2 linked regions of the Hahella sp. HNIBRBA332 genome follow. The protein of the gene in region 1 interacts with the protein of each later gene in a pairwise test. Links are inferred from orthologs where the notes say so. Each region holds a gene or a part of one and is shown in the gene's direction. Other genes may lie near its edges. The genes, in order: leuS and ligA.

Region 1 (10,782 bases):
CTGGACAAGCAAGCCAAGGAAAACAGCGCCGCCTTGATGATGGGCATTCTTAGCGCGGACAGAGGCGAAAACGCCAGGATAAATGTTTACAACAGCTTTATTGCACTCGGCCAGGGCGAAGGCTCATACAACAAGCAAAAACTGGTGCCCTTTGGCGAATACGTCCCCTTGGAGTCATGGCTTCGCGGGCTCATCGACTTCTTCAATTTGCCCATGTCCAGCATGCAAAAAGGTTCACCAACACAGGCCCCGATCCGTTTCCGGGACGCAACCCTGATGCCTTTCATCTGCTATGAGGTCGTGTACCCAGACTTTGTCGCAGAGCTGGCGCAACAACCTGAGCTGTTGGTGACCGTTAGCAATGATAGCTGGTTCGGCGCATCCATCGGACCGCATCAGCATCTCCAGATCGCACAGATGAGAGCACTGGAGAATGACAAGTTCATGCTGCGCTCCACCAACAACGGCATTACCGCCATTATCGATCCACACGGCCGCCTCGCCTCCCGGGCGCCGCAGTTCCAGGCGACCACTTTGAGCGGAACGGTGGAGCTGCGTCACGGGGCCACGCCGTTCTCCCGTCTGGGATCCTGGCCAATCCTGATCATCGCAGCCCTCATACTGGCCGGCGCTTTGATGTGGGGACGGCGCGAGCAGAACGAGGCGCCCGCCGTCGCGATGGAGCAGGCAGGCTAGCCCCTGCCTTCCTCATCCCCCTCTCCCTCAAGCTCCGGCTCGTATGGCCATCGGGAAGTAAGGCGCTGAAAATAAATACCCTGACACCGGTGACAGCTGTCGATATGCGAGGTTTCCACCAAACAAACCATCTTGCCGCACTGGTCGCATTTTAGTACGCCAGGGCAAGCGACCTCTCCTGCAACATAAGTTCCCGGATCATGGTGCAGTTGATAGTCCAGCTTTTCCAAATCCACCAGGGTTTTATCTGCGATAGATAAGAGTGCGCCGCCGATGCGTTGCTCAATCAGGTCAAGGTCAAACCGCAACCACTCACGCAACCCTTTACCAGTTTCTGCAACAAAGTGGTAAAGCTCTTTCATGTCGCGTTTGACGTAGGCTTCCAGGAGGTTCCATTCCTCCTTGGTCAGTTTCGCCAGCCCCTGCTCAAACTCAACAGCCTGATCAATCTCCTGCTTAACGGCCTCCCATGTCTTCACTTCAACATCAGCGAGAGATTTCTCAACGCGCTGCAGAATATTGTTGTACGCCTGCACGACATGTTCAGGCGCTTTATCCTCCTGCTTCATACCTTAACCTCCCGGATATGCGAGATCTTGTTTTCAACCCTACTCCAACCCTATCTGTAGTCAACACTATTAGGTTAGAATAAACGGCTTTCATGGCGGAAAGTCCGCCATTAACCCATTGTGTTTACACGCCCCAGCGCCTTGCCAACGCAGAGTCCATCAGTAAGGATTATGTCACGCTTGCAAGCCGACGTTTTTGATCCGGGGCGATAAACCTTAATTAAAGCGATCAGGCGAAAAAAGACGACCGATGGAAGAACTGTACCACCCGAAAAAAGTTGAGCAGGAAGCGCAAAAGTTCTGGGAAGAAACCGATGCATTCAAAGTGGACGAGGAGCCAGGCAAAGAGAAGTTCTACTGCCTATCCATGTTCCCCTACCCCAGCGGCAAGCTCCACATGGGACATGTCCGTAACTACACCATCGGCGACGTCATCTCCCGCTACCAGCGGATGCAGGGTAAGAACGTTCTCCAGCCCATGGGCTGGGACGCATTCGGTCTGCCGGCGGAAAACGCCGCGTTGAAAAACAACGTCGCGCCGGCCAAGTGGACTTACGAAAACATCGCCTACATGAAAAACCAGTTGAAGCTGTTGGGCTTCGGTTATGACTGGAATCGCGAGTTGGCCACTTGCCGCCCTGAATATTACAAATGGGAGCAATGGTTCTTCACCCGCCTTTACGAAAAAGGGCTGGTCTACAAAAAAATGTCCACGGTCAACTGGGATCCGGTGGACGAAACAGTATTAGCCAATGAGCAGGTTATCGACGGCAGGGGCTGGCGCTCCGGGGCCGTTGTAGAGCGTCGCGAAATCCCGCAATGGTTCATTAAGATCACGGATTACGCCGAACAACTGCTCAATGATCTGGACAAGCTGGAGAATTGGCCCGAACAGGTCAAAACCATGCAGCGCAACTGGATCAACAAGTCTGAAGGGGTTGAGTTCCACTTCAAGCTGAAAGACCACGATGGCGACCTGCTGGTATACACCACACGCCCTGACACCATTATGGGCGTGACTTACGTCGCTATCGCACCACAACACCCGTTAGCGCTGGAAGCCGCCGCCAATAATCCTGAGCTGGCGAAGTTCCTGGACGAGTGCAAAAACACCAAAGTCGCGGAAGCGGACATGGCCACGATGGAAAAGCGCGGCATGGACACTGGCTTTTTCGTTATTCACCCGCTTACAAACGAACCTGCGCCCATTTGGGTCGCTAACTTTGTTTTGATGGACTACGGTTCAGGCGCAGTCATGTCAGTTCCTGGTCACGATGAACGCGACCACGAGTTTGCGCTGAAATATGGCTTGCCCATCAAGCAGGTTATTTCCGTCATCGACGCCGACGAGATGGATATTCAGGAAAAAGCCATTACTGAAAAGGGCATCCTGGTCAACTCCGGTGAGTTTACCGGCATGACCTCTCAGGAAGCTTTCGATGCGGTTGCTGCAAAGTTGACCGCCATGGGAATCGGCGAGAAAAAAATCAACTATCGTCTGCGGGATTGGGGCGTATCCCGTCAGCGTTACTGGGGCGCCCCCATCCCCATGATGACATTGGAAGATGGAACAGAAGTTCCCGTACCTCTGGAAGACCTTCCCGTAAGGCTGCCGGAAGACGTGGAAATGGATGGCGTCAAATCCCCCATTAAAGCCGATCCCAACTGGAGCAAACGCAGTTACAACGGCCAGCCCGCCACCCAGGAAACCGACACCTTCGACACCTTTATGGAGTCTTCCTGGTATTACGCGCGCTTCTGCTGCCCCAACCTGGAGTCCGCCATGTTGGATCCTGCGGCCGCCAACTACTGGCTGCCTGTAGACTACTACGTAGGCGGGATCGAGCACGCCATTCTGCACTTGCTGTACTCACGCTTCTTCCACAAATTGTTGCGTGACGAAGGTTTGGTGGACAGCGACGAACCGTTCAAGAAGTTGCTGTGTCAAGGCATGGTGATCGCGGAAACCTTCTATCGCGAAGACCCGTCCGGTAAGAAAACCTATTTTAACCCTAAGGATGTCCGCGTTGAGATCGACACGCAGAGTAATCAGGCAAAGGCTTTCCTGATCGAAGATGGCCAGCCTGTCATCATTGGACCGAAGGAAAAAATGTCCAAGTCCAAGAACAACGGTGTTGACCCGCAAGAGTTGATTGATAAGTACGGCGCCGACACTGTTCGCTTGTTCACGATGTTCGCAGCGCCGCCGGAGCAATCTCTGGAGTGGTCAGAATCCGGCGTTGAAGGACAGCATCGATTCCTGCGCCGTCTGTGGAAACTGGTCCACACTCACGTTGAGAAGAAAGGGATCGCGCCCCTGAATGTGGCTGAGTTGAACGACACCCAGCGCACACTACGCCGGAAGACTCATGAAACCATCAAGAAGATGACGGATGAGTTTAATCAGCGCATGGCGATTAACACCGGCATCGCTATGGTAATGGAGTTATTGAACGAATTAAGTCGCTTCGAAGACGACTCTCCCCAAGGCTTGGCGGTTGTGCAGGAAGCGCTGGAGACGGCGGTATTAGTACTGGCTCCGATTGTCCCCCACATCAGCCACGGATTGTGGCGCGAGCTGGGACATGAGGACATCGTCATGAACGCTCCCTGGCCGAAACTGGATGAAAAAGCGCTGGAGAAAGACAGCATCGAGCTGGTCGTTCAGGTGAACGGAAAATTGCGCGCACGTATTCAGGCGGCGGCAAGCGCCAGTAAAGATGAGCTTGAGAAACTGGCGTTCGATGATGAAAACGTTCAGCGCTTCATGGAAGACAAGACCGTTGTTAAAGTCATTGTTGTACCAGGGAAACTGGTCAACATCGTGGTGAAGTAAAGCGATGCGAACCGGTATAAGACTACTCCTGGCGGGGGCGGCCAGCCTCCTCATCAGCGGCTGCGGCTTTCACCTGCGCGGCCAGATGGAACTCCCCCCTTCCCTCCAGGCGCTCAACTTGAGCTGCCCGGAGGGCGACGCCAGAGTGCTCTGCGGACAAGTTCGCGATCGCTTGTTGCAAGCCTCCGTCCAAGTCAGCGATGGAGGGACGGACGCTCCCACCCTGGCGATAGGGGGCGTTGAAAACAGCCGCCGCGCCGTGAGTCTGGACAGCAGCGCCAATGCCGCAGAGTATGAGCTTTCCCGCAAAGTCACTTTCAGCCTGAACGACGCACAGGGCGAGCCGTTGATTCAGCCAACGTCGCTACAGCAGTTCCAGTCTTACCAATATGACAAGCTCAGCGTGCTTGGCAAAGAAAAGGAAGAGAACAGCATCCGCGACGATCTGGACAAGCTTCTCGCCACAGAAATACTCAATCGTCTGGCGGTATATAGCGAGCGAGCTTCAACACCGGCGGCGAACTGAGCCTTTCTCATGCGCATTAAACCGGAGCAGCTGCAAAGCAACCTGAACAAACATCCCCCCGCCGTTTTTGTGGTGAGCGGAGATGAACCGCTGTTGCGCCAGGAAGCCTGTGACGAGATTCGCGCCTACAGCCGTAAGCAAGGGTTTAGCGAGCGTATCGTCTTTCACACGCCCAAGAACTTTGACTGGAGCGCTCTTGATGAGCACACCCAGTCTTTCTCCCTCTTCGGCGAAAAAAAGCTGCTGGAAATTCATCTGGATAGCTTGCCAAACGATGGTGGAAAAAAGCGTCTCGCCGCCTTTAGCGAAAACCCACCCGAAGACTGCCTGATGCTGATCATCAGCGATCGCATTGAGTCCTCTACCCTTAATACAAAATGGTTCAAGTCAATTGAAACACACAGCCTTCACGTCCAGGTATGGCCGATCAGCCATGATCAATTACCCAACTGGATAAATCAGCGCCTGCACAAATTAGGATTCACTCCTACATCCGGCGCTGTAAAGGCATTATGCGACCATGTTGAGGGCAATTTACTGGCGGCCCGGCAGGAGATGGAGAAACTGCGTCTATTGTCCGACGACGCCAATCTGGACGAAGAGCAAGTCCTGCGCGGAATATCCAACAGCAACAAGTTCACCGTATTTAATCTGGTGGACGCCTGTCTGGAGCGAAACCCGAAGCAGGCGCTGAAAGTCCTGCAAACGCTGCAAGCGGAGTCCTTCGAACCCACCATAGTGCTTTGGTCATTAGCCCGTGAAGTGCGCCTGATCGCCAAACTCTACAAGCACTCGCAAACCTCCCAGGGCCTGGAGCAGGCGTTACAGAAAGAAAGGGTTTTCAAGAATCGCTGGGTCCTGTACAAACGCTTCATCCCTCGCTTTAACGCCGCCCGACTTCGAAATATTCACCAGGCCTGCCAGACCGCTGATAGATCCATAAAGGGCTTGGATAGCACGCCTGTTTGGTCTACCCTGACTTACGCTGCATTGGAGCTGGCGGGCGCAGGATTATCTGCGTCCTGACCGAATACCCATCACTGAAAAGCCACCACAGGTTGATGCAGATCAACCATTTAACGCCATTGCTGTCTATGATTAATGGAACTTAAATCATCGGGAGAGATGAAGCATGAGCACACTGCAAGACGAGATCAAAAGACTAAAAGACTCACTCAAACAGGAAAGGGACGAGTTACGGCTACAGCTGAATCTAGCCAAGGCGGAAGTCCGGGACGAGTGGGAGGATCTTGAAAAAGAGTGGGATAAGTTTGTCGGCAAACTACAGCAGGCGGGCCAGGAAGCGGGCCAAACCGGCAAGGAAGTCAGTGAAACCGCAAAAAAAATGGGCGAAGAGTTACGTAGTGGCTACAAACGAATAAAAGATCGTCTCAAGTAACCTAGTTCAGGGTTAACGCCCTCCACTCAGTCACCACCGACTTCCTATCATCAGAAGCGGCCCTGTTTACACTGTACTTTGCTGACAATTTGTAATATAGGTGTAAATGGGTCCGCTTAGCCCTGACCATGTCAGCGGCCCTGCGTATCACCGAATAAAAACAATCAGATTACGGATCCGCAAATGAGGAACACAGTCACCGTCCTACTTGGTGTTTTCATGGCGGGCTTGCTTAACGTCACCCATGCCCAAACCAAATTCAATGACCCCAAACAGACACTCAAGGAAGAATTCTGGGGCAAACTGTACGCAGATGGCGGCAAGACTTTCTTTTGTAAAAAAGAATTTACCAAAAAAAGCATCCTGGTCACCGAAAGCTACATCTACTCGACACTTTGGATCAGAGACAACCTGGAGTGCGGCACACCTCGACAATGCAGAGAGAACAACGAGGAATATCGCCGTATGGCCTCTGATCTGCATAACATCTATCCAGAAGACGCACGCTTTGAACTGGAGCGCCGCGCAGCCAAATTCGAAGAGTTAGGCAATGAAGTCAAAGCCAATGAGTGCGGCATTCGTCAGGTATTCGGCATTATTGACCCTCCTGACGATATAAAAGGCGACATCGCCCGAAGCCTTCTTTATATGCACACCACCTACAATCTGCCTTTATACGGCAATCTGGACCAACTGAAACGCTGGTCCCGCGCCGACCCTCCCACTCCCGAGGAGATAGCACGAGATATGCAGATTCGCGAACTGCAAGGCAACAGCAACCCCTTTATCACACATCCCGAGTCCGCCGACCAAGTCATGCTGAACCGCTGACTTTTCTCTACAGCAGAACGCATGTTTGAAATCAGACGACCACAAAAAAGCCCGCATTGCGGGCTTTTTCTTTTAAGGTTGACCCATCCTGAATAGAGTTGACGCCTATTTCAGGACTAGACAGGTTATTCCTCAGAGCGGCTTAGAACTGCTCTACATCCAGCGCCATCATATCGCCGCTACCGGACTTGATGGACTCCGCCAGAGAAACTGTACGCGGCAGGAGTCGACGGAAGTAAAAGCGAGCGGTTTTCAGCTTGGCGTCATAGAAACCAGAGCTATCGCCAGCTTGCTTCTCAATCGCCACTTTCGCCATCATTGCCCAAACGTGAGCAAATGCAACATATCCGAAAAGGTCCAGGTATTCGACACTGGCTGCGCCTACAGCGTTAGGATCGTGCTCAACCGTCTCCAGCACATACTCCGTCACATCTGATAAGCGCTCAAAGACAGCCGCCAGCGGCTCTACGAACTCCTGCAGTTCGCTGTGATCGCGATTGGCTTCAATAAAGTCGGCCACTTCGCCAGCATATAACTCAACGAATTTACCGCCGTTCATGGCCACTTTACGCCCCATAAGGTCAAGCGCCTGAATACCGTTAGTGCCTTCGTATATCTGCGCAATGCGCACATCGCGCACCAACTGCTCCTGCCCCCATTCGCGAATATAGCCATGGCCGCCAAACACCTGCTGACCAAGCACGGTGCTATCCAGGCCGCGATCCGTCAAAAACGCCTTGGCGACCGGCGTCAACAGAGCAACCATCGCTTCAGCGTGCTGCTTCGCAGCGGCGTCGTCAGAGTATTTGGAGATATCCAGATACTTCGCCACATAGGTGGAGAACGCCCGGCTGCCTTCAATCAGAGCGCGCATGGTCATTAACATCCGACGCACATCTGGATGCACAATAATAGGATCAGCGGCTTTGTCCTTGGCGACCACGCCTGTGGCGGAGCGCCCCTGAATACGGTCTTTCGCATACTCAACCGCATTTTGATATGAACGTTCAGCCGCCGCCAAACCTTGCACGCCAACACCAAGGCGCTCGTAGTTCATCATGGTGAACATACAAGCCAAACCTTTATTCGGCTCGCCGACCAACCAACCCTGCGCGCCGTCAAAGTTCATGACGCAGGTAGCCGAAGCCTTGATACCCATCTTGTGCTCGATTGAGCCGCAAGACACCGCATTACGCTCGCCCACGCCACCGTCTTCCGTCACCTTGAACTTAGGCACCAGGAACAGAGAAATGCCTCTTGAACCTGCTGGAGCATCAGGCAATTTCGCCAAAACCAAGTGAATGATGTTTTCACTCAGATCATGCTCGCCGCCAGTAATGAAAATCTTGGTGCCGGAGATGGCGTAAGAGCCGTCGCCATTGGGTTCAGCCTTGGTTCTGATAATGCCAAGGTCCGTGCCGGAGTGCGGCTCGGTCAAACACATAGAGCCGGCCCATACGCCGGAATACAAGTTAGGCAGATAAGTTTGCTTGAGCTCTTCGCTTGCGTGAGCATCAATCGCCAAACAAGCGCCCGCCGTCAGCATAGGATACAGGCCAAAAGAAATATTTGCGGACTGCACCATCTCTTCAACTTGGGCGCCCAGCATCTTCGGCATACCCATACCACCGAAGTCAGGGTTACCGCCCAACCCACACCAACCGCCTTCAATAAACGTGCGGTAAGCCTCCTGGAAGCCTTTTGGCGTGGTAACTACTCCCTCATTCCATTGGCAACCTTCTTCATCTCCGCTCCGATTGAGAGGCGCCAGCAAAGAAGACGCTATTTTAGCGGCCTCCTCCAATATGGCGTCCGCAGTATCCGGGTCAACAGTGTCGCGCGCGCCCGGCAAACTGAGCCAAAGTTTATCGGCTTCAAACACTTCTTTGAGTAGAAACTGCATGTCACGAAGCGGCGCAGAATAATCAGCCATGGTTACTCCCTCGAGCTAAATCGCTTTGTCTGAATGAATGTCTTTCTGTTTGTGCTTATTGTCGCGCTATTATCTGGCTATTACGAATCCGGCTACATACCGGTTCGCACCAGTATGTAAAAAAGCCCGCAACAGCGGGCTTATTTTGTCCCTATACGGAATCAGAACGCAAAGTTTTCCACTTCCATATCCATCATGCAGGCAGCGCCGTTGAGTGCGGACTGTGCGTGAGACAGAGTGCGAGGCAGGATGCGCTTGAAGTAGAAACGCGCAGTTTGCAGTTTCGCCGTGTAGAAACCAGTTTCCGTGGTTCCTTCCGCCAGCTTCTGTTGCGCCACCAGCGCCATGCGCGCCCAGAAATACGCCAGCACGGCATAGCCGGAGTACATCAAGTAGTCAACAGAGGCGCCACCCACTTCATCGCGGTTCTTCATCGCCGCCATACCAATCTTCATGGTGAGATCGCCCCACTCTTTGTTCAGCTTGGCCAACGGCTCAACAAACTCGTTCATATCCGCGTTTTCCCCCTGCTCTTTGCAGAACACGTGAACCAGCTTGGTGAAGCGCTTCAGAGATTCACCCTGAGTCATCAGAATTTTGCGGCCCAGCAGGTCAAGCGCCTGAATGCCAGTGGTGCCCTCGTACATCAATGCGATACGCGTGTCGCGCACGATCTGCTCCATTCCCCACTCGGAGATAAAGCCGTGACCGCCATAAACCTGCATACCCAGGTTAGCGGATTCATAACCGATTTCGGTCAGGAACGCTTTGGCGATAGGAGTCAGGAAGCCCATCATTTCGTCCGCTTCATTGCGCACTTCTTCAGTCGCGCCATGGTGAACAAAGTCGCCTTGCACTGCAGTGTAATAAATCAGAGCGCGCGAGCCTTCAGTAAACGCCTTTTGCGTCAACAGCATACGACGTACGTCAGGATGTACGATGATAGGGTCGGCAGGACCGTTCGGATTCTTCACGCCAGACAAGGAACGCATCGCCAAACGGTCTTTTGCGTAGGTCAAAGCGCCCTGGAAGGACAGTTCAGACGCGCTCAAGCCTTGGATAGCGGTTCCCAGACGAGCAAAGTTCATGAACGTGAACATGCACGCCAAACCTTTGTTCTCTGGCCCGATCAGATAACCTTTGGCTCCATCGAAGTTCATGACGCACGTAGAGTTGCCATGAATTCCCATTTTATGTTCGATAGAACCGCAAGTAACACTGTTACGCTCACCCAGGCTGCCGTCTTCATTAACCAGGAACTTAGGAACGATGAACAGGGAAATGCCCTTGGTGCCTTGCGGTGCGTCTGGCAAACGCGCCAAACAGATGTGAACGATATTTTCCGCCATATCATGTTCGCCAGCGGAAATAAAAATCTTGGTTCCAGTGATGCTATAGCTGCCATCAGCATTCGGCTCAGCTTTTGAGCGCAGGATACCCAGGTCAGATCCACAATGCGGCTCGGTCAGACACATGGTGCCAGTCCATTCGCCGCTGACCAGTTTAGGCAGATACACCGCTTTCTGCTCTTCGGAGCCGTGCAGGATGACAGTGTTAACAGCGCCATGGCTCAAACCGGGATACATACCCCAAGCCCAGTTGGATGAGCCTACCATTTCACTCATAACCAGACCGAGAGACTCTGGCAGGCCTTGACCGCCGAAATCTTCCGGCGCAGTCATTGAAGGCCAGCCGCCTTCTACGTATTGCTGGTAGGCTTCCTTGAAACCGGTAGGTGTGGTTACGCCGTCTTCGCTCCAGGTGCACCCTTCCTCGTCACCCACCCGATTAAGGGGGGACAGCACCTGCTCACAGAACTTGGCTCCTTCCTGGATGATTGCGTCCACCATGTCTGGGGTCGTCATTTCCGCACTCGGTAATTCCCTGTAATGAGACTGCACATTCAGCAGTTCATCCATCACAAACCTGATATCGCGTAAAGGAGCTTTATAATCCGGCATAACGTTTACCTCAATCTCTACTCGGCGCAGC
Region 2 (10,569 bases), 620 kb from region 1 along the record:
CCTCTCTCGACAGCCGTCTGGAAGGTTTTCGTGAGAAACGGGCGGACGCCAATGAAGCGGTGAATCGGGCGCAGGCGGATTATTACGGCAGCGGCGCTGAAATCGCCAAACTGGAACAGCAGATTCGCAACGCGAAAGAACGCGAGCAGCAATTACAGGTGGAAATGCAGCAGTTGCAGGAAACCAATCGCGAACTGAACGAAGAGTTGGAACGCGAGCAGCAACATCTTCAGGAGCTGGAAGAAGAGTTGATGATGATTGAGCCGGAGCTGGAAGAGCATCTGGCCAAATCGGAAGAATCCACGGAGTTGTTGGCTCAGGCTGAAGACGCCATGCAATTGTGGCAACAGGAATGGGATGACTTTTCTCGTAGCTCCGCGCATTTGCAGAAAACGGCGGAAGTGGAGCAGTCCCGCATTCAGCAGGCGGAAAAACTGGTTCAGCAGTTGATGGAGCGCAAACGCAAGTTGACGGATGAACAAAGCCTCATCGGCGGCGCTTACGATGACGAAGACTTAGAGATGTTGCGCGAACGTATGCAGGAACTGGAAATGCATGCGGATCAGCAGGCGCTGGCGCATCAAGAGATGAGAGCGCGAGAACAGAGCGAGCAGGAGAGTAAGGAATCGCTCAGCGCCAGAATCAATGACGCCCGTACCCGTGAGCAAACTCTGAAAGGGGAGCAGGCGTCGCTGTTGGCGCTGCAAAAGCACGATAGCCAGGCTTCCAGACAGGAAGCGCTGGAGTGGCTGGCGCTACATGAGATTGATAACGCTCCGACGCTGGGAGAGCGATTAAGCGTCGCGGTGCAATGGGAACCGGCGCTTGAAGCGGTGCTGGGCGCTCGCTTGTCCGCACGTGTGGTCAGTCGCCAATTTCTGGAAGACTTGCAAGACGCACCACCCAAAGGCGTGGCGCTGGTGTGTGAGGATGAAATCGCCAGCGAGGCATTGCGGTTCGCCAGCGCCAGCTCCGTCAGCAGCGCGGTGGCGGCGTGGCTGGATGGCGTCCGACCTGCGGACAGCTTTTCTGCAGCGATTGAGCGTCGTTCTGAACTGTCTGCCGGCGCTTTCTTCCTGACGCCGGATGGCATGCAGGTTGGTGAAGACTGGATATTGGCGCCGCCGGCGAAGCAGACCGGCGACGGACTGCTTGCACGCAATCGTCGGCTGGTGGAATTAGAGCAGGAGATGGAAGCGGTCGCGGCGCAGTTAGAGTCATTGTCGCTGGATAAAGAGACGATCGACGCGGCGTTAAGTCGATTCGATGAAGAAAGGGAGAGCCTGCAAAAAGAATCGGTTGAGATCAACAAGCAGTTGTTGCAGACCAAATCCGATTTGAGCGCTAAAGAGGCGCGACGCGAGCAGGTCCAGCGCAGGGTGGAGTCCATCGCCGCGGAGATTGCGGAGATACAGTTCCAGATCGACGAAGAACAGATGGGGCTGCAGGAAAGCAAGGGCGTGTGGAACGCCGCCTTGATGGACCTGGAAGGCAGCGTGGAAAAGAAAGAGCAGTTGCTCAATCGTCGCGATGACGTGCGCCAGAAGCTGGACGGCCTGCGCACGCAGGCGCGTCTTGATCGGGAGCATGCGCACCAGATGCAGCTGCGCGCCAGCGCGCTCAGCACGCGGAGAGAGTCGATACGGCAGGCGCTGGAAAAAAGCGACGCCAACTTGCGGCGCAACCGTGAACGCATGCAGTGGGTGGAGGAAAGCCTGCAGACCCTGCAGGATCCAGATGATGCACTGCAGGAGCGTCTGGAAGGCTATCTCGAGTTGCGCATGCAACAAGAGGACATCCTGACCCGCGAACGTAACCGCCTCGCGGATTTGGAGCAGTTGATGCAGGGCGATGAGTCGTCCCGGCAGCGTAATGAGATGGTGATCCAGAACATGCGCAGCCGGATTGAATCATTACGCATGCAGCATCGGGAAACGGATATCCGTAAAAACGCCTTACGGGACCAAATGGCGGAGGATCAATACGACCTTGAGAATGTGATCGGACTGCTGGCGGAAGATGCAGACGAAGGACAGTTGCAACGGGACATTGAGCAGATCGTCGGAAAAGTGGAGCGTCTCGGCGCTATCAACCTGGCGGCGATTGAGGAATATGAGGCCCAGTCCGAACGTAAAGTCTATCTCGATGGTCAGCATGAGGACTTGCAGGAAGCGTTGGAGACTTTGGAGAACGCGATCCGAAAAATCGATCGCGAAACCCGCAACAAGTTCAAGGAAACCTTCGATCAGGTCAACGAAGGGCTGCAGAATTTGTTTCCCCGCGTCTTCGGCGGCGGCAGCGCTTATCTGGAGCTAACCGGGGAAGACCTGCTGGAAACCGGCGTCGCTATTATGGCGCGGCCTCCGGGCAAGAAAAACAGCACCATTCATTTGTTGTCGGGTGGAGAGAAGGCGCTTACCGCCATTGCGCTGATCTTCTCTATCTTCCAGCTCAACCCCGCGCCATTCTGTATGTTGGACGAAGTGGATGCGCCATTGGACGACGCCAACGTGGGGCGCTATGCTCGAATGGTGAAAGAAATGTCGGATCAGGTGCAGTTCATCTACATTACCCACAACAAGATCGCCATGGAAATGGCGGATCACTTGATGGGGGTCACTATGCATGAGCCCGGCGTGTCGAGACTGGTTTCCGTGGATGTTGAAGAAGCGGCCGCAATGGCTGCGTTGTAAGGGCGCGCTGGATTGTAAAGCAGCGGCGAATTGAATAAATTAACTCGCCAATCGATAAGAAATACAGGCGGGATCAGGTTGGCGAATACCATGATGATGTTTAGTTGGGGATATTAGATTAATGGATATCAGTTTGCGTGAATGGCTGATCATGATAGGCCTGCTCATAATCCTGGGCGTGGTTATAGATGGTTTTCGCCGAGTCAGAAGAGCGCGCAAGGATTCATTGGAAATCTCCCAGGGTATGGGAGGCAACTTCGAAAATACGCCTATCGATGATGACTTTAATCCAGAACTGCCAGGCAGTGGCTTCAGGGTGATCAAAGACGGCAAGCCAGCTGCGGAGCAGAATTACACTCGGCCGATTAAGGAAGTCAAATACAAACCTACCTTCAAACCCTGCGAGAAGCTTAAAGAAAGAGAGCGCCTGCAGGACGAGGAGCATTACGACCAGGACATGGCGGAGCCGCCGATTCTGGAAGTGGATGAGGCGTTGGAAGCGTCCATGTCCAATCAGGGCTACGGGCGCAGAGAGCCGGAGTTTGTCGAAGAGGACGTGAGGGATGAGCGCCTGCCGGAAGAGCAGGAGAGTTTCTCGCCTTATCAACGCTTCGAGCAGGTTAGGGATGAACAATATGAAGAAGAGTCCGTCGAAGAGGACGCAGAAGCGGATGACGACGGGCGCTATGGAGACAGCCCCTATAAAGAGTTTCTGAAGCGGGATAATTTCCGCGTGCAGGGATATCAGGGCGGGTACGACAGTCTGCATGAACATGAGCCAGAGCCTGAGGTGGAGTTCGAGCAGGAAGAGCCACAGGATGAAGTTGAAAAGGAAGAGGATCTGCATGCGGAGCCGATAGACAGGCCGGTCGCCCATGATGAATCCCAACATGAACCTATGCTTGCGTTTAAAGACAAGTTTCTGAAGAAAATCAGTGCGATCCAGCAGCAAGCTGGACTCAACGCCAGCTCCCAGCGTAGTGAAGACGCGCCGAAAAACCGGGAAGAAAAGCCGAGCCGAACCGCTCCAACAGGGAAACAGCCGAAGACGCCGCAAGAGATTCTGGTGATCAATGTGCTGAGTAAGGATGAAGAGGGCTTCGATGGCGAGGCGCTGCGTAATCTGGTTGAAGCCTGCGGTATGCAGATGGGCGATATGGCGATCTTCCATCGTTACGAACATGACTTCGATGAAGGACCCGTTCAGTTCAGCATGGCGAACGCCATGGAGCCGGGCGTATTCGGAAAGGACATGGCGACACAGCGTTTTCCTGGCGTCTGCTTCTTTGTGCGTCTGCCTGGGCCGGATAACAGTATGCGCGCCTTTGACTATATGGTGGAAACCGCGCAATGCCTGGTGCGTAATCTGGGCGGCGAACTCAAGGATGAAAATCGCAGCGTCATGACGGCGCAGACTATCGAACACTGTCGTCAACGCGTCAGGGAGTTTGAGCGTCGCATGTTGTCGTCCCGGGTATAAACCCAGGGCGCCGCTTTCGGGAATGTCCCGGAGTATTGGCTTGTAACGAAAAATACTGTCGTTATATTCGCTATACTTTAATCCGAATCAAAGACTTAGCAATTCCGCCGCATTGGGGTTCCCGTGCGGCGGAGTCGTCTGATAATTATTCAATAATCTGCCTCGGAAGAATGAACTCATGTCGGAAGTCCCTGCCGCCATTCAGGAAGAGCTGAATACGCTTCGCGAAACCATCAACGATCATAATTACCGTTATTACACGCTGGATGATCCCTCGATTCCCGATGCGGAGTACGACCGTTTAATGCGTCGTCTGCGTGAAATCGAGACGGAGTTTCCCCAAACGATTACGCCGGACTCGCCGACTCAGCGCGTGGGCGCTGCGCCTGCGGATGGCTTCGAGACAGTGTCCCATCGCCTGCCCATGCTGTCCTTGGATAACGCGTTCGAAGAGCAGGATCTGCTGGACTTCGATCGTCGCGTGCGCGAGCGCCTTAAGGAAGCGGAAGACGTGCGCATTGATTACTGCTGCGAACCGAAACTGGACGGCATCGCTATCAGTTTGTTGTACCGCGATGGTTATCTGGTGCGCGGCGTTACGCGCGGCGACGGCTCCGCCGGCGAAGATATCACCGCCAACGTGAAGACGGTAAAGAATATCCCGCTTAAGTTGCGAGGGGAGGGATATCCCGCGGAATTGGAAGTTCGCGGTGAAATTTATCTGCCCAAGGCCGCCTTCGACGCCATCAACAAAGACGCGGCGGCGAAGGGCGAGAAAACGTTCGTTAACCCGCGCAACGCGGCGGCGGGAAGTCTGCGCCAGCTTGATCCGCGCATCACCGCCAGGCGGGCGTTGGAAATGTGTTGCTACAGCGTAGGCTATTTCGAAGGCGAATTGCCGGGGACCCAGCACGATATTCTCAATCAGCTGCAGCAGTGGGGCCTGAAGATCAATAGCCAGATGAAGTTGGCGTCAGGGGCGCAGGAGTGCCTGGATTACTACCGTCATATCATGAACGTTCGTAACCAATTGCCATACGAAATTGATGGCGTGGTGTTCAAGGTTAACCGTATTGATCTGCAGCAGGAGCTGGGGTTCGTTTCGCGGGCGCCGCGTTGGGCTATCGCGCATAAATTCCCCGCCCACGAGGAAATGACCGAGTTGCTGGCGGTGGACTTCCAGGTTGGCAGAACCGGCGCCGTGACGCCAGTGGCGCGCTTGAAGCCGGTATTCGTCGGCGGCGTCACGGTCAGCAACGCTACCTTGCATAACATGGATGAAATTCGCCGCTTGGACGTGCATGTGGGCGATACGGTCATCATTCGCCGCGCGGGAGATGTCATTCCGCAGGTGGTTAGCGTGGTGCAGGATCGTCGCCCGGAAAACGCTGTACCGGTGGAGCGTCCCGAGCACTGTCCAGTTTGCGGCTCCGATGTGCTGCAACTGGAGGGCGAAGCGGTGGCGCGTTGCTCCGGTGGGCTCTACTGCTCTGCGCAGCGTAAGGAGGCGATCAAGCACTTCGCATCCCGCAAAGCTATGGATATCGACGGCCTGGGCGACCGACTGGTTGAGCTGCTGGTGGAGAAAGAATTAATCGATTCTCCCGCCAGTTTGTATTCTCTAAAAGCGCCGGATGTGGCGGGGCTGGAGCGCATGGGCGAAAAGTCTGCGCAAAATCTCATTAATGCTATTGAGGTTTCCAAGCAAACCACTTTTGCTCGCTTTATCTATGCGTTGGGCATTCGGGAAGTGGGGGAAGCCACGGCCAAGGTGCTGGCGCAGCACTTCCCAACTCTGGATCTGCTGAAGCAGGCCACCGAAGAAGACTTGGTGGCGGCGCCGGATATCGGTCCTATCAGTGCGGGGCATATTCGCTCCTTCTTCCAGCAAGAGCACAATCTGGAAACCATTGATGCGCTATTGAGGCAGGGCGTGAGCTGGCCTGAAGTGGTCGTGCGCAATACAGAGACGCTGCCGCTATCCGGGCAAACCGCTGTAGTGACGGGCACGCTTGCGGATTACAGCCGCGATGAGGCGAAGGATCTATTGATCCGTCTCGGCGCCAAGGTGTCCGGCAGCGTGTCCGCCAAAACCGGTTTTGTGGTGGCGGGGGAAAAGGCGGGCTCCAAACTTACTAAGGCGCAGGATCTTGGTGTGAAAGTGCTGGATGAAGACGCATTCAAGCAACTGTTGGAAGAGCATCAAGCGCATTTGGGCGGCGACGCCTGATTGCACTGATCCCTTTTCTCCTTGTAACGGCCGCTTCTGCGGCCGTTTTGCATTGTGGGGTTTGACACGTACGGTCTGTCGTTTTCAGGTAAGTAGAAGGAAGTTAGTTGTCTGTCGGGTATAAATAAAAGGGCGGCAGTGTGATCCCGGTTGGGTTTCTGACCCCCTGCTGTGGTTACAAAAAACAAAGTTTTATAAAATTTTGTAAAACATAAATAATAAAGCGTGGAATGCACATCTATGGGTCACCTGGGTCTGGCCCAGCGCAGCGGAGTTAAGTTGGCGCTGAAAACGCCTGCGCTGGTTATCACTTCTCTACTACTCGCCTCCTGCGGCAGCGATACAGCGCCGCCCGAAGCCATTCGCATTTTGGGAAAACCACCGGGAACCGCTTATCTGGGCGTTGAATACACCTATGAGTTCGGTGTGGACGGCGGCGATGGTCTGGTGGACTTTTCCATGACCAACCAGCCGCGCTGGCTGGCGTTGGAGTACGTCGACAACACCTTCCGCAAAGGCATTATCATGCGCGGCATCCCTGGCGTTAACGGGGGCGGAACGGCGGAAGACGCGCTGACGCCTGGCGAGGCGCAGGAAGTCTCACTGACAGTGTCCGATGGATCCAGCGTGGGGGAAACCCGGTTTTCTTTGTTTGTCGACACGAACACCTATGAATCCGAGGCGCTGACGGTGGCGGAAAACGACGTTGGCGAACGCCCCTCGAAGTTGATCGACGCCAACAATAACGGCCAGGAAGACGAAGGCGAAGAGAAAGAAGTTATTCCGCTGTGCTTCACAGATGCGGAGGGTACGCCGCTGTTTTCTGAGGAAGACATCGCTTTCTTTGAGGAGCGTCAACAGGATGACTCGCTGGCGGTGCGTCCCAAGCTCCACTACTTGCCGGTCTTTCTGGAGCAACCCTCGGTTCAGCGCGTCATATTGCGCTACTCACTGACCAGCGGCTCCGGCGACGGCGCCACCCCGGGAAGCGATTTTCTTATCGAGACTGCGAGGAAAGACGGACAGGTTATTTCGGTCGCGGACGGCTTTCTGACTTATGATCCGGGCGTCCGTTATTGCCATATTCCGGTATTTATTAATGACGACCGCGATGCGGAAAAGACCGAGAACATTGCGGTGTCGATCACTCACTACGAAGGGGGACTGCTGGAGTTCGCTGATCCGGTCAATACCACCATCTCTATTACAGATAATGAGCCTGTCGCCAGCTTTAAGGTGTCCAAGGCGTCGGTGTCTGAAGGCAATTATCTGAATGTGGAAGTGACGCTGGATAAAGAGCCGGAACAAACAGTTTATGCAGAGTTTGTCGTGGATGCGGACAATAGCGATGGCGACTTTGAGGGCGCAGAGGCGGATTTGCGTCTCTACACCGGAGAAGGTGGGGCGGGCAGCCTGATCACGGATGGCGTCAGCGTGCCTTTCGAGGCGGGCGAAACCAGTAAAACCGTCAAACTGCAGGCGACGACGAATGGCGACGCCACGTTGCGGGACGAGAAAGTGACTTTCAACTGGCGACGTAGCGGAACCGTGAACCCTGGCGAGGAGCCCCTTTCCGTCTACATTAACCAGTGGTTGAACGCGGTGGAGCTGCCACTCAACGCCGGCGCAAGCGTCTCCGAGGCCATTTCGGGATCGCAATCGGAGCTGTTTCTCGCCCGGGTGAATGGGGAGGAAAGCGGCAAGCCGGTCAACTCAGATATCATGATCTATGATCGCTTTGGCGTCCTGCACCAGAGTATCAGACTGGAAGCGGCGACCTACGCAGTGCGCATCAAAGACATCTGGTTGTATGAGAAGATCAATCCGGCCAATGAGGATGAGATCACCCAGGATATCTACGCTTTGCTGGAAGTGGGTGGTTTGTTCGCGCCTCCGGCGGAGCCGCTGCAGGAAAGCGATTTGGGTGGTAAAGACGTAGTGGTGCAGAAATATCAGCGTATCAATAATGTCGGCGCCTTCGAGTTACAGTGGGCCAAGCAGATTGGCAGCGTATGGGATGACGAGCCCGGCGCGCTGTCTGTAGATCTCAGCCAGGAGGTGCTGGTGGTCGGCGCTACCTCAGGCCTGGTCGGCGAAGGGGAAAATTCCGGGCGTCGCGACGCCATGTTGATCAAGTTTGATAAAAACGGCGCACTTATGTTCGCTAAAACCTTCGGCTCCTCCGGTGATGATGTGTTGCTGGGAGCGTCTCCTGAATCCTCCTCCAATCATAATGTCGTTGGTTTCAGCGACGGAGCGGTGGAGGACAACGGCTCCAGCCTGGGCGGCTATGACGCCGTCATTGTGTCCTACAACGATGATGGCGATCCCCGTCGTGTGGCTCAGATCGGCTCCAGCTATAACGATGCGGCGCTTGATGTCAGCACTGTCAGCAAAGGCTTTGTCTCCGCCGGTTACACCAATGGCGTGCTGGTCAGTGGAGAGCGTAACCGCGGTGGTCAGGACGGCTACCTCGCCTATCATCAAAACGCCAGTGAGATTACGGCCTATGCGCAGGTTGGCGGAACTGCCGCAGATTCTGTGTTGGACGTTAAGTCGCTGGGCAATGAGGTATATCTGTCTGGCGTGACGGCGGGGGATATTTTTGACGCTGGCGCGGCCCAGGGCGGCGAAGATGGCTGGCTGGCGCGTTATGACATCGTGAAAGAAGAAGTGTTGGCTGACGGGGAAGAACCAGGCGAAGGCGAACAGGTGAGCAAGCTGAAGAATATTTGGCGTTTCCAGCGTGGCGCGGCGGCCAACGAAAAGCTTTCTAATCTGGCGACATTCGGCAGCGCTAAATTGATCTCGGTGGAAGAAGCCCAGACTGACAGCGGCGTGACGGTAACGCTGAAGCCGCTCTCCATCGTTGATGGTGTGGACTTGAACGCCGCCTGCCGGGCGGACCCTAACGGGGAATGTTGATGGGGCGTCTGGGTTAAGCCCAGGCTTCCACCTCAAAATGAGCGATAGCTTTCAGGATGTCTGTGGCGGTCAGTACGCCAATCACATCGCCCTGAACATTGCGCACCAAGGCGCCGTCCAGGTCTCTCTCCACCAAAACCAGGGAGATCCGGCGCAAATCGGCGTCGTCGCCGACCATCAGGTAAGGCGCGCACAGCGCAGCCAGCGTCGCCTCTGGCTGCTCCAGTTTCGCCTGCAACAGCTCGCGCTCAATCAGAAAACCCACGACTTCCTGGTCGTCCCGCACTGGCAAGTGTCTCACTTTATGCTCGCGCAAAAAGCTCAATCCTTCATCCAGGCTCCAGTCCTGCTTGCCGTAAAGCACTGGCGCTGACATAACGTCCTGGGCGCTGAGGCGGGAGATGTCGCCTTCTGCAGCGCTATCCTGTTCGCTTCCGGAATAGGGAAAGTCTTCTCGCATTCCTTGGTCCTGAGGACCAATAGGATGGATGGCGGATATGGATTTAAGTTCTTCCACTGATTTGACGCGAGGGTCCACGCTCAGTGGTGTGATGATACGGTGGCCGGCGTCGACTATGTAGATCGGCATGGATGAGGCTCCTTGCAACCGGGGCGCCGCGTTTGGCGCTCCCTATGCAATCCAGTCTACTCCTGGCTGAAGCGTGTTGGCAAAACGCGCTTGATCAGGCCGTCTTCGATCGGAGCGGGCGTTCCCTCCAGCATGTCCGCTATCATTTCGCCGGCGAGCGGCGCCAACGCCAGACCTTTGGAGCCCATTGCCGTCACAATCAGCAAGCCTGCTCCTTCTTGCTCCGGAATGAGCGAGCCGATAGCGGGTAAGTAATCCGGCAACGCGCTTCTGACGGAGGCGCGTCCTTGTAGGACAGGCGTGGTTTTGGCGAATTCGGCGCGCAGGGCGGGGGTGAGCTGGAACAGCTGTTCAAGATTGGCGTCGTTGTCCGTCTCAGTCACCTGCGAGTCAGCGCAATTGGGTTTAAATGTGGCGCCTGTGACCAGCCTGTCTTCAATAGGCGGCATCAGATAGCCTTCGCCACATAAAACGGTGTTTAGTTGCGGTAATGCGGTGGACTCCACCTGTAGCGTGGTGACTTGGCCGCGAATGGGTTTGAGAGGCAGAGTGGCCGCTTCAGCAGGCAGCATAGACTGGTTGTTGGCGGTTGCCAGTATCGCTGTAGCGCACTCAAGCACCCGGGCGGACTCGCCAGAGTCAGTATGGATAC

What was found.
Region 2: the proteins of leuS (region 1) and ligA interact in binary tests that used the Escherichia coli proteins (3 or more experiments, as listed by UniProt). The link is inferred for Hahella sp. HNIBRBA332 from one-to-one orthologs.

Annotation. Positions count from the first base shown.
Region 1 is NZ_CP132203.1:230,958-241,739, reverse strand. Bases 1,197-4,308 are described here. They hold leuS (leucine--tRNA ligase), read left to right. Parts: upstream 1,197-1,515; coding sequence 1,516-4,101; downstream 4,102-4,308. Other genes in these bases: O5O45_RS01220 (LPS-assembly lipoprotein LptE), read left to right, coding at 4,106-4,308; O5O45_RS01230 (zinc ribbon-containing protein), read right to left, coding at 1,197-1,265. Also shown: lnt (apolipoprotein N-acyltransferase), read left to right, coding at 1-696; more of O5O45_RS01230, read right to left, coding at 693-1,196; more of O5O45_RS01220, read left to right, coding at 4,309-4,627; holA (DNA polymerase III subunit delta), read left to right, coding at 4,637-5,653; O5O45_RS01210 (hypothetical protein), read left to right, coding at 5,760-6,026; O5O45_RS01205 (endonuclease), read left to right, coding at 6,210-6,857; O5O45_RS01200 (acyl-CoA dehydrogenase C-terminal domain-containing protein), read right to left, coding at 7,000-8,790; O5O45_RS01195 (acyl-CoA dehydrogenase C-terminal domain-containing protein), read right to left, coding at 8,952-10,751.
Region 2 is NZ_CP132203.1:851,957-862,525, forward strand. Bases 3,979-6,877 are described here. They hold ligA (NAD-dependent DNA ligase LigA), read left to right. Parts: upstream 3,979-4,351; coding sequence 4,352-6,403; downstream 6,404-6,877. Other genes in these bases: zipA (cell division protein ZipA), read left to right, coding at 3,979-4,173; O5O45_RS04070 (hypothetical protein), read left to right, coding at 6,644-6,877. Also shown: chromosome segregation protein SMC, read left to right, coding at 1-2,693; more of zipA, read left to right, coding at 2,815-3,978; more of O5O45_RS04070, read left to right, coding at 6,878-9,328; O5O45_RS04075 (CBS domain-containing protein), read right to left, coding at 9,342-9,917; bifunctional tRNA (5-methylaminomethyl-2-thiouridine)(34)-methyltransferase MnmD/FAD-dependent 5-carboxymethylaminomethyl-2-thiouridine(34) oxidoreductase MnmC, read right to left, coding at 9,974-10,569. UniProt on the Escherichia coli protein: DNA ligase that catalyzes the formation of phosphodiester linkages between 5'-phosphoryl and 3'-hydroxyl groups in double-stranded DNA using NAD as a coenzyme and as the energy source for the reaction.